3 regions of the Chitinibacter fontanus genome follow, and region 1 is predicted to be linked to each of the others. Evidence: predicted binding sites of a transcription regulator. Region 1 holds the regulator's gene; each other region holds the start of a gene.

Evidence for each region. The regulator HrcA, encoded in region 1, represses chaperone genes, less so after heat shock. The targets are predictions, from matches to a motif close to ATTAGCACTCGNNNNNNNCGAGTGCTAAT.
Region 2: rpoH (RNA polymerase sigma factor RpoH) is a predicted target of HrcA. The motif match lies at 1,979-2,007, and genes of this name have one in related genera.
Region 3: HZU75_RS04930 (co-chaperone GroES) is a predicted target of HrcA. The motif match lies at 1,821-1,849, and genes of this name have one in related genera.

Annotation. Positions count from the first base shown of each region.
Region 1 covers NZ_CP058952.1:3,200,143-3,203,421, forward strand. The annotation lists gene mltB (lytic murein transglycosylase B) at 1-968, opposite strand, end outside; gene hrcA (heat-inducible transcriptional repressor HrcA) at 1,054-2,061, opposite strand; gene HZU75_RS15255 (NAD kinase) at 2,278-3,153, shown strand; gene HZU75_RS15260 (hypothetical protein) at 3,182-3,279, shown strand, end outside.
Region 2 covers NZ_CP058952.1:1,332,177-1,335,455, reverse strand. The annotation lists gene HZU75_RS06240 (GntR family transcriptional regulator) at 1-475, shown strand, start outside; gene HZU75_RS17635 (sensor domain-containing diguanylate cyclase) at 484-1,833, shown strand; gene rpoH (RNA polymerase sigma factor RpoH) at 2,048-2,905, shown strand; gene HZU75_RS06225 (hypothetical protein) at 3,042-3,279, shown strand, end outside.
Region 3 covers NZ_CP058952.1:1,038,365-1,041,643, forward strand. The annotation lists gene HZU75_RS04915 (cyclic-di-GMP receptor FimW-related protein) at 1-1,273, shown strand, start outside; tRNA gene HZU75_RS04920 (tRNA-Ser) at 1,339-1,428, shown strand; tRNA gene HZU75_RS04925 (tRNA-Ser) at 1,490-1,579, shown strand; gene HZU75_RS04930 (co-chaperone GroES) at 1,910-2,194, shown strand; gene groL (chaperonin GroEL) at 2,256-3,279, shown strand, end outside.

The DNA.
Region 1 (3,279 bases):
TTTTTGATTTCATCGGCCAATTTCAGCACCGCCGTGGCATACAGCGTGCTCTTGTTGTAGCGGGTGATGACGTAGAAATTGTTAAAGCCTAAAAAGTGTTGGGTGAAGCCCGGCTCGGTCTCTAGTGTGTAGAGCACTGCAGGTTGCTTGGTGTTGATTTCAGCAATTGGCGCTACGCCTTTGGCAATCAGCTCGTCCACGGTGTAGTGTAGGTTAAATTTATCGGCCACCAACTGGGCGGGGTCGCCATTGAAGTTGACGGCGGTGTAGGTATCTCCGCCATCTTGCCAGCCATGCTGATTCAGATAGTTGGCCACCGAGGCCATGGCATCACCGGGGTTACTCCAGATGTCGTGAAAGCCGTCTTTATCCCAATCCTGTGCGAATTTTCTGAACGAAGTAGGCATAAATTGCGGCCAGCCCATTGCGCCGGCGTAGCTACCTTTAAAGCTCAGTGGGTCTTTTTTCTCTTCGCGCGCCAGCAAAAATAGTTGGGTGAGTTCACCTTGGAAATATTCAGCACGGCGTGGGTAATTAAATGCGATGGTTGATAGTGCATCGACAATCCGGAATGAGCCGGTGTATCGGCCGTAGTTGGTTTCTGCACCAAGGATGGCGAGCAATACCTCAGGGGCGACTTGGTATTTGCGGGTGATATCGCCAATCAAGATCGAATTTTCGCGCCAGAATTTGGCGCCGTTCATAATTCGGGTTTTATTAACGAAATTGGCTTCAAACTCATGCCATGGGCGGCTGGTTGAGGGTTTGTCCAAAATCGTAATAATGTTGCCCTTAAATTCGGCTTGCTGCAGCCAGCCTGCGATTTCCTCGGGCGTAAAGCCGTTATCCATTGCGGTTTTGTTGATGTATTGCTGTACTTCCGGGCGGCTGATTAATTCGTCGTCGGCCAAGACGGCGGTGCTGCTAAGGGTAAGAAGAAGGGCTGCGGCTAGAGTTTTGAAATTCATGGTTCGCTCAGTAGTTGGGGGCGGGTTCGGTGCGTTGGCGCTGAACGGGGTGCAGGTCAGTTGGCCCCTGCACCTGATTATTTAGTCAATTAGATAGGGCCGAGCTCAGCAGCTTGGCGGTAATGTCCACAATCGGTATCACGCGCTCGTAGGCCATGCGCGTCGGGCCAATCACGCCCAGCGTGCCAACGACTTCGCCATTGACTTGATAGGGCGCGGTAATCACTGAGCATTCATCGAGCGGCGCTAGGCCCGACTCACCACCAATGTAAATCTGTACACCTTCGGCATGGTGGCCTTGCTCAAGTAACTGCAATAGGGCGGTTTTTTGTTCAAAAAGTTCAAATAACTGGCGCATGCGCTGCATATCACCGGAAAAATCGTGCAGGCCGAGCAATTGGTGCTCACCGGCAATCACCATATGCTCGCTATTGAGATTGCTGCTGACCGCCACGGCGGCATTCATCAAGCTAGTGAGGTCTTGCTTGACGCGAATCACATCGCTTTGCAGCCAGCCCAGCAGATTACTCAGCGTTTTGCCGGCGCAATGCTCATTTAAAAAATTGGCGGCGTTGATCAGCTCGTTGGGCGCAAAATGGCGCTCTGTTTGCACAATGCGGTTTTGCACGTCGCCATCATTGGTCACCAAAATCAGCAGCACGCGCTTATCGCCCAGCGGCAAAAATTCAATCTGTTTGAGGTGTAGCTCGCTACGCTTGGGGGTCATTACCACGCCGGCAAATTGTGTTAGCTGTGACAATAATTGCGAGGCAGCCAAAATACTGTGCTGCGGATTATCATTGGGCAACGCGTGCTTGGGGCTGATCTGGATTTGCTCCAGCGGCTGTACCGCCAGCAGCGTGTCGACAAACAGCCGGTAGCCTTGTGCTGTTGGGATTCGCCCAGCCGAGGTGTGTGGGCTGGCGACTAGGCCTAAATGTTCTAGGTCGGCCATGACATTGCGGATCGTTGCGCTGCTGACATCCAGCCCCGAAAATTGCGACAAGGCTTTCGAGCCTACCGGCTGGCCGTCGGCGATATAGCGCTCAACCAGAGTTTTGAGCAGGATTTGAGATCGGTCGTTCAGATGCATGGCTTACCTAGGGTCTACGAGGTCGAGCAAAAACGAGCGGAAAATCGACCGCACGGGTCGAAAATAACCAAAAACCGGGTTTTATTCAAATCAACAAAGTTATTGCGCCGTTTTTAACGCCGCAATTGCTGCGTGCTGACCGATTTTCGCGAGATTTTACCTGTTCTTTGGTATATTAGTGTGGCTGTTACCCGATAAATTCAAGCCTTCTACGCCATGCACAGCCTATTCAAAACCATTGCCCTTGTTGGCCGCCTCAATACCCCATCATTGGGCGACCCGCTTCGCCGTCTTGCGGCCTTGCTCGAATCGTGCGATGTAAAAGTGCTGATCGAGGGTAAAATTGCGCAAGAGCATGAAATCAGCGCCTATCAATGCGTAGAGCGCGATCATATCGGCAAGCTGGCCGACTTGGTAATTGTGCTAGGTGGTGACGGTACCATGCTGTCAGTCGCTCGTTTATTGGCTCCCTATCGCATACCTCTAATGGGTATCAATCAGGGGCGTTTGGGCTTTATGACTGATATTCCATTGCATGAGATGGAGAAAGCAGTACCTAATATTCTGGCAGGTCAGTTTGTGCCCGAAGAGCGCATCTTGCTTGAGGCCAGCATTTTGCGTGAAGGCAAAACGATTAATACCTCGCTGGCGTTCAACGACGTGGTATTTAGCCGCGGCTCGATTGGTTCGATGATTGAGTTCGAGATTTTTGTCGATAGCCAGTTTGTTTACAGTCAGCGCTCGGATGGCCTAGTCGTCTCAACGCCAACCGGCTCAACCGCCTATGCGCTCGCCTCCGGTGGCCCGATTTTGCACCCGTCGCTACCGGCGATTACCTTGGTGCCCATTTGCCCGCAATCACTGTCGAATCGCCCGATTGTGGTATCCGAAAACGCCCAAGTTGAATTCCTACTCACCCGCGGCCAAGACGCGCGGGTGTATTTCGACAATCAATCCGATTTTGAATTGCAGGAAATGGATAAAGTGCTAATCCGCCGCTACACCAATTCGCTGCGGATTCTGCATCCGCATGGGTATAGCTATTACGATATGCTCAGAGCCAAACTGCGTTGGGGTGAAAAGTTGCTTTAGTTTATTTCTGATAATTAGGTATTGGTTGATGAAAATTTTAAAGCAGTTAGAAGTTGTTTTGCTCGTTTTGTTTTTATGCATTGCGAGTAATTTTTTGTTCGCAGGAATTACTATTCACTATTCTGG
Region 2 (3,279 bases), 1.8 Mb from region 1:
GCCTGTGTCACGGCTAAGTAATTTTTCCAGTTTGCTGCATAGCCGAGGTTTCAAAGCGGGGTCGATCTGGCTTAATCGCGAAGTTGTCGAGCCCAATATGGAAGAGCAATGGCGGCTCAAATTACAGACGGGGGCCAAAGTAAGTCGTTTACAGCGTTTACGCACCGCCAATGACCTAGTGATTGGTTATGAATCAACGAGCTTACCCTCGAGTCTGGTGCCAAACCCACATGAAATTGGAGCCTCGCTCTATCAATTTATGCACGAGCACCAATTGGTGATTGCGAAAGCGATTGAGGAAATTGATGCCTTTTCTTGTGATGAACAGATGGCGCAATTGTGTGGGTTTGATGTGGGTAAAGCCTTACTGCGCTTAACTCGAGTGAGTTTTTTACCCAGTGGCCGCGCCTTTGAATTGACCTATTCCTACTTCCGCAGCGACTACTATCGCTATGTGGTTGAGTTTAACGATTGAGGCCGGCTATGCAGACCGACAATCACCCATTGCAAGCGCAAATTCAAAGCCAAGCCTTACTTGAGGCATTGCCAGTTGCCGCATGGCAAAAAGATCTGCAAGCACGCTATGTGTGGGTTAATCCGGTTTATGCGCAGCACTTAGGGCTCACTGTTGCGAGTTTATTGGGGCGCTCGGATGAAGAGGTGTTGCCTGATTGGATGTGTGAGTCGATTCAGTTGGAGGAAATGTCGGTATTTGCTGGGCAGCAAGCTCGTTGGGCCGATTTAACTTTACCTAAAGTTGAGGGCGTCGTTAAAACATTACGTTGCTATCGCGCGGGTGCTTATAACGATGCGGGTGAGCTCAATGGTATTTTGGGGTTTGGTATTGATGTTTCCAATGAAAAACACCTCTATAAAACCTTGCAAACTCAGATTGATAGTCAATCTAGTTGGCTGCGTGCCCTGCAAGATCATGCTCTGATTTCGATGATGGATAGGCAGGGGCGGTTTACTTATGTAAGTGATCAGTTTGGCAGGCTCATAGGGCAGCCGGCTAAAGTGTTGATTGGCCAATCACGGGCGGCATATAAGTTGCAGCCCGAAGGAATGCAAATTGGTTATTACCTAACTCTTGCGGAGCAAGGTACACCGGTGAGTTTGGAATACTCCGGTCTACGTCCCGATGAAAGCCCCTATTGGGGGCGCTCCTTGTTGATAGCCTTGAAGTCGGCGGCTGATACCGAGCAAGTGTTTTTTGAGCTGGCAACGGATTTGACCACAGAAAAAATGACCGCTAATGCGCTCAATTCTGTGAATGACAATTTGATTGAGCTCATTAATAAAAACACTGAGTTGATTGCCCAGCTAGAAGTCGCTGCGCGTACAGACCCCTTGACCGGCCTACTAAACCGTCGTGCCTTGTATGAGCGCGCAAGACAAGAAGGGGATCGTGCGAAGCGCAAAAAATCGCCGCTGTCATTGATTGCGATGGATATCGACCATTTCAAAATGATCAATGATCAATATGGCCATGAAACGGGCGATCAAGCCTTGATAATGCTAGCGCGTTGGTGTGGTGAGGCCTTGCGTTCTACCGATTTGATTGCGCGTACTGGTGGTGAAGAATTTATCTTGTTACTGCCAGATACCGACTTAACCCAAGCCATTGTCATTGCCGAGCGGATTCGGCTAGCTATTCAGAATAACCGGGTCCTCATTGAGTCAAATAATACCCGTTTTGGATATACCGTTAGTCAGGGCGTTGCCATGGTTGGCGAGCAAGAGTCTGTCCAAGACGCGATGATCAGAGCTGATCGCGCTCTGTACCAAGCCAAGGCCGAAGGCCGAAATCGTGTGTGCCAGGCCACAAGCTAGGCTTTTCAGGTAGTCACTCGTCTCCGGGAATATCGCGCCAAGCTCTTTATTGGGGAGGGCTTAGCTTTTTCCTATCAATCAGATAGTAATAATTACAGTGCAGTATGACGGCGTTATGTGATTCAATCATTGAACTCTAAAGAGGCTTAGCACTCTATCAATAAGAGTGCTAATATTTAGCTCGTCACAGAATGTTTGGACAGGAGATCGAATCATGAGTACTGCACTAACGCTGCCAACCTTATCCGTTGGCGACAGCATTGAGCGTTATGTTCAGCGTGTGAACGCGTTTCCGATGCTCTCTCCGGAAGAAGAGCACGATTTAGCTATTCGTCATCAAGAACACAATGATCTGGACGCTGCCCGTCAGCTGGTGCTGTCGCATTTGCGCGTGGTGGTATCGATTGCTCGCGGGTACAGTGGGTATGGACTGCCGCAAGCTGATTTGATTCAGGAAGGCAATATTGGCTTGATGAAGGCGGTAAAACGCTTTGAGGCCAGCCGCGGTGTGCGTTTGTATTCATTTGCGGTGCATTGGATCAAAGCTGAGATTCACGAATACATCTTACGCAACTGGCGCTTGGTACGTATTGCGACCACAAAAGCGCAACGCAAATTGTTTTTTAATCTGCGTTCTATGAAGTCTAGCTTTGCCGCGCTAACCCATGTACAGGCCAAAGAAATTGCCGACGATTTGGGTGTAAAACCCGAAGAAGTGTTGGAAATGGAAACCCGCATGACTGGGCAAGACGTGTCCTTGGTGGCGGATGATGGCGACGATGAAGGTTATGCGCCGATCGACTGGTTGGCAGATAGCCACAGCGAGCCGACTGCGGTTCTGGCGCGCAATCGCCTTGATGAGTTGCAATCGGTCGGTATTGGCGCGGCTTTGGATGCATTGGATGAGCGTAGCCGCCGTATTATCGAAGCCCGTTGGTTAACTGATGATGGTGAATCATCAACGCTGCATGATTTGGCGGCTGAGTTTAACGTGTCTGCGGAACGTATTCGCCAAATTGAAACGAAAGCATTGCAAAAAATGAAGCAGGCGCTGTTGCCCGCCATGGTTTAATTTGCGGCACTCAATCGTATTCGATTGATAAAAGGGAGGCCTTGGCCTCCCTTTGTTTTTGTGTGGGAGTTCACTTCAAGAATTTTGATGATTAGCCGATAATAATCTAAGTGCTTGAATTTTATGAATTATTTACATGAAAATAACTTCGATCCATGCGAGAAACCGTATTTTCTCTGACTATCAGATTCAGAAATATGCTCATCTCGAGGCTGAGCAAGGCGATGCCGGTACCGATCAAGATCAGGCTGGTGCTGAGCATGTATCAGCCTCGTATACGCGAGCCGTTGCGCGCTGGAACGGGGTGGAACGACGTACTAATCCAGATCGGCGCCAGCAAACACGGCGTCAATATCGTGTAGTTTCGATGCTAG
Region 3 (3,279 bases), 1.5 Mb from region 1:
AGATATCTACCAAGGCAAAACGCTGGACGATGGCGCCAGCCCGAAACAAGTATTACCTACGTTGCTGGCATTTTGGAACGATATGGGCGATGCCTACCGTTTCTGTGTAAAACAAGCCAGCCAAAGCCTGCCACGCGGCCTTGAAAAAGACTTACAAGTATTTACCTTGCGCGGCCTGATGTATTTTGTCGAACAAGCGCGCTGGTCGTACCTGCGCTATATGGAAGTAGATAGCCGTACCTGGCGCAACCTCAATCGCTTGTATTTGTACGCCGAACAGGAAGGCTTTGCTGCGACTCCGCTGCAACCTTACCCGGAAGCAGAAATCACCGATGTTCGCCGTGAATACATGTTATTGATGATGCTCTCACTGGCGCACCCCGAGAAAATGCAGCCAGCACAGATCGAACTGGTCACGCAATGGCTCAAGCGCTGGGTTAGCCGACTGGATCTTGAAACCCAGATCAAACCCAACCGCCAGCTGTTTGCGATCAATGTGGCTGGTTCAACCCCGCCAAAACGACTGCGCCGCGATATGGTGGGCGAAAACTGGCGTTACTGGTTTACCGAAACCTTGGTGCTGCACATCAAAGAAACCATTGAAAAACTCAATCAAGGTGAAGATGCGGCCCAATTGGGGCTACCTGTCGATTCGGGGCAACCAGCCAATATCGACCTGATGCAGCATCTGATCAACCTCTGGTCACGTGACACCCCTGCTCCAGTACGAAAATCGGAACGCCGAGCGACCCAAAAGTCGATCAATGTCACGCGCGGGCTTGATGATGTAATCAGTCATTTGCGCGGCACGCCACCCGATGCAAACTCACGTGATCGTTGGACTATTGATAACGAAAGCGCAACGGGTATCGGCGTCAACTTCCACTCAGATCGGGAAGACGCACTGCAGGTTGGGGAAATTGTCGGCATGGATGGCGTCGGCATGAGCCCTGTTTCGGTCGGCATCGTGCGCCGCATCACCAAAACTCGTGAAGGCCAAGTCAATGTGGGGATAGAGACCGTTTCGCAGACTCCCATTGTAGTTGAGCTCACCCCGCTACTAGGCAATCGCAGTTTTTTTGGGATTTACTCCCCCGAAAATAATACGATCAACCAAAATCGTTTCTTGGTACTGCCGCAGGCCTTTTTTGCGGATAACCGCGAGTTTCGCCTTGCTGCACAGGGCAAAACTTATCGCATCCGGCTTTCGCCAGCGATCGAGCATACTGCCAACGCTTCGTTAGCCAATTTCGCAGTTTTGGAAAAACTTTAAAAATTTTTGCAAAAAAGCGAGACAAGGCTAAAAAAGCTTGATATTATGCGCACCTGTTCAAGAACGGAAGCGTGGCTGAGTGGTTTAAGGCAGCGGTCTTGAAAACCGTCGGGGATGTGAGTCCCCCCAGAGTTCGAATCTCTGCGCTTCCGCCAAGAACATCAAATAAATTAGCTCTGACCAAGTCGGGGCTTTTTTATTCAACAATCAAAGTACGGAAGCGTGGCTGAGTGGTTTAAGGCAGCGGTCTTGAAAACCGTCGGGGATGTGAGTCCCCCCAGAGTTCGAATCTCTGCGCTTCCGCCAAAATTTCAAAAAAAGCGCTAAGGCAACTTAGCGCTTTTTTGCATTTGAGGCTTCTTGCTTCATCCTCAGCAAATACCTACATGCGTATTTACTCAAACAGCAAATAATACAAAGGCTAGCAAGCCATACCCCCGAGCGACTTAATTAGCACCAACCCCTTAGTCGATCACTCCATATTCTGCTGCCCAACCCAAAGTTTTTGCTTTTTCCCTCTTGAAAAAGCCCAAGCTCAGCCATACTATTTAGCACTCAAGCACAGCGAGTGCTAAAAGCCCGCTGTGCCATATCAAATTCTGTATTAACGAACTTGTACTCAGGAGTTTTAACACCATGAAAATCCGTCCATTGCATGACCGTGTTGTGATCAAGCGCGTTGAGGCTGAAGAGAAAACTGCATCTGGCATTTTGCTGGCAGGCAGCGCGGCAGAAAAACCAGACATGGGTGAAGTGATTGCAGTCGGCGCAGGCAAAGTATTGGAAAACGGCTCAGTTCAAGCACTGACCGTTAAAGTTGGCGATAAAGTACTGCTCGGTAAATACGCTCAAAGCGTGAAGATCGACGGCGAAGAATTAGTCGTTGTACGTGAAGAAGAAATCTTCGCGATCGTTGAGTAATCCACATTAAAAATTGTTTCCCGGCCCAATGCCGGTTGATTATGAATTTGGAGAATTGAAAATGGCTGCTAAAGAAGTTCTGTTTGGTGATAGCGCACGCGCAAAAATGGTCAACGGTGTAAACGTATTGGCCAACGCGGTGAAAGTGACCTTGGGCCCTAAAGGTCGTAACGTGGTACTGGAGCGCTCTTTCGGCGCACCAACGATCACTAAAGACGGCGTATCGGTTGCCAAAGAAGTCGAATTGAAAGACAAGTTCGAAAACATGGGCGCACAGATGGTAAAAGAAGTGGCGTCTAAAACTTCTGATATCGCGGGTGACGGTACAACAACTGCAACCGTATTGGCACAAGCCATCGTGCAAGAAGGCATGAAATACGTTGCTGCGGGCATGAACCCAATGGATCTGAAACGCGGCATCGACAAAGCTGTAGTGACTTTGGTTGGCGAATTGAAAAACATCGCTAAGCCTTGTACTACCAGCAAAGAAATCGCGCAAGTTGGCTCGATCTCTGCAAATAGCGATGAAATCATCGGAGAAAAAATCGCTGCTGCAATGGACAAGGTAGGTAAAGAAGGCGTGATCACCGTTGAAGACGGCTCAGGTCTGGAAGATGAACTGGACGTAGTTGAAGGTATGCAGTTTGACCGCGGCTACCTGAGCCCGTACTTCATCAACAACCCAGACAAGCAAATCGCGGCGCTGGACAACCCATTCGTGTTGTTGTTCGACAAAAAAATCAGCAATATCCGTGACTTGCTGCCAGTACTGGAACAAGTCGCTAAAGCGGGTCGCCCATTGCTGATCATCGCTGAAGACGTTGATGGCGAAGCGCTGGCTACTTTGGTGGTGAACAACATCCGCGGCATCCTGAAAACTGTAGCTGTTAAGGCTCCAGGGTTTGGCGATCGTCGCAAAGCAATGCTGGAAGACATCGCGATTCTGACTGGCGGTACTGTGATTGCTGAAGAAGTTGGCTTGTCACTGGAAAAAGCGGACTTGTCATTGCTCGGTCAAGCGAAACGCATCGAAGTGGCAAAAGAAAACACCACAATCATCGACGGCGCTGGCCAAGAAGAAGCGA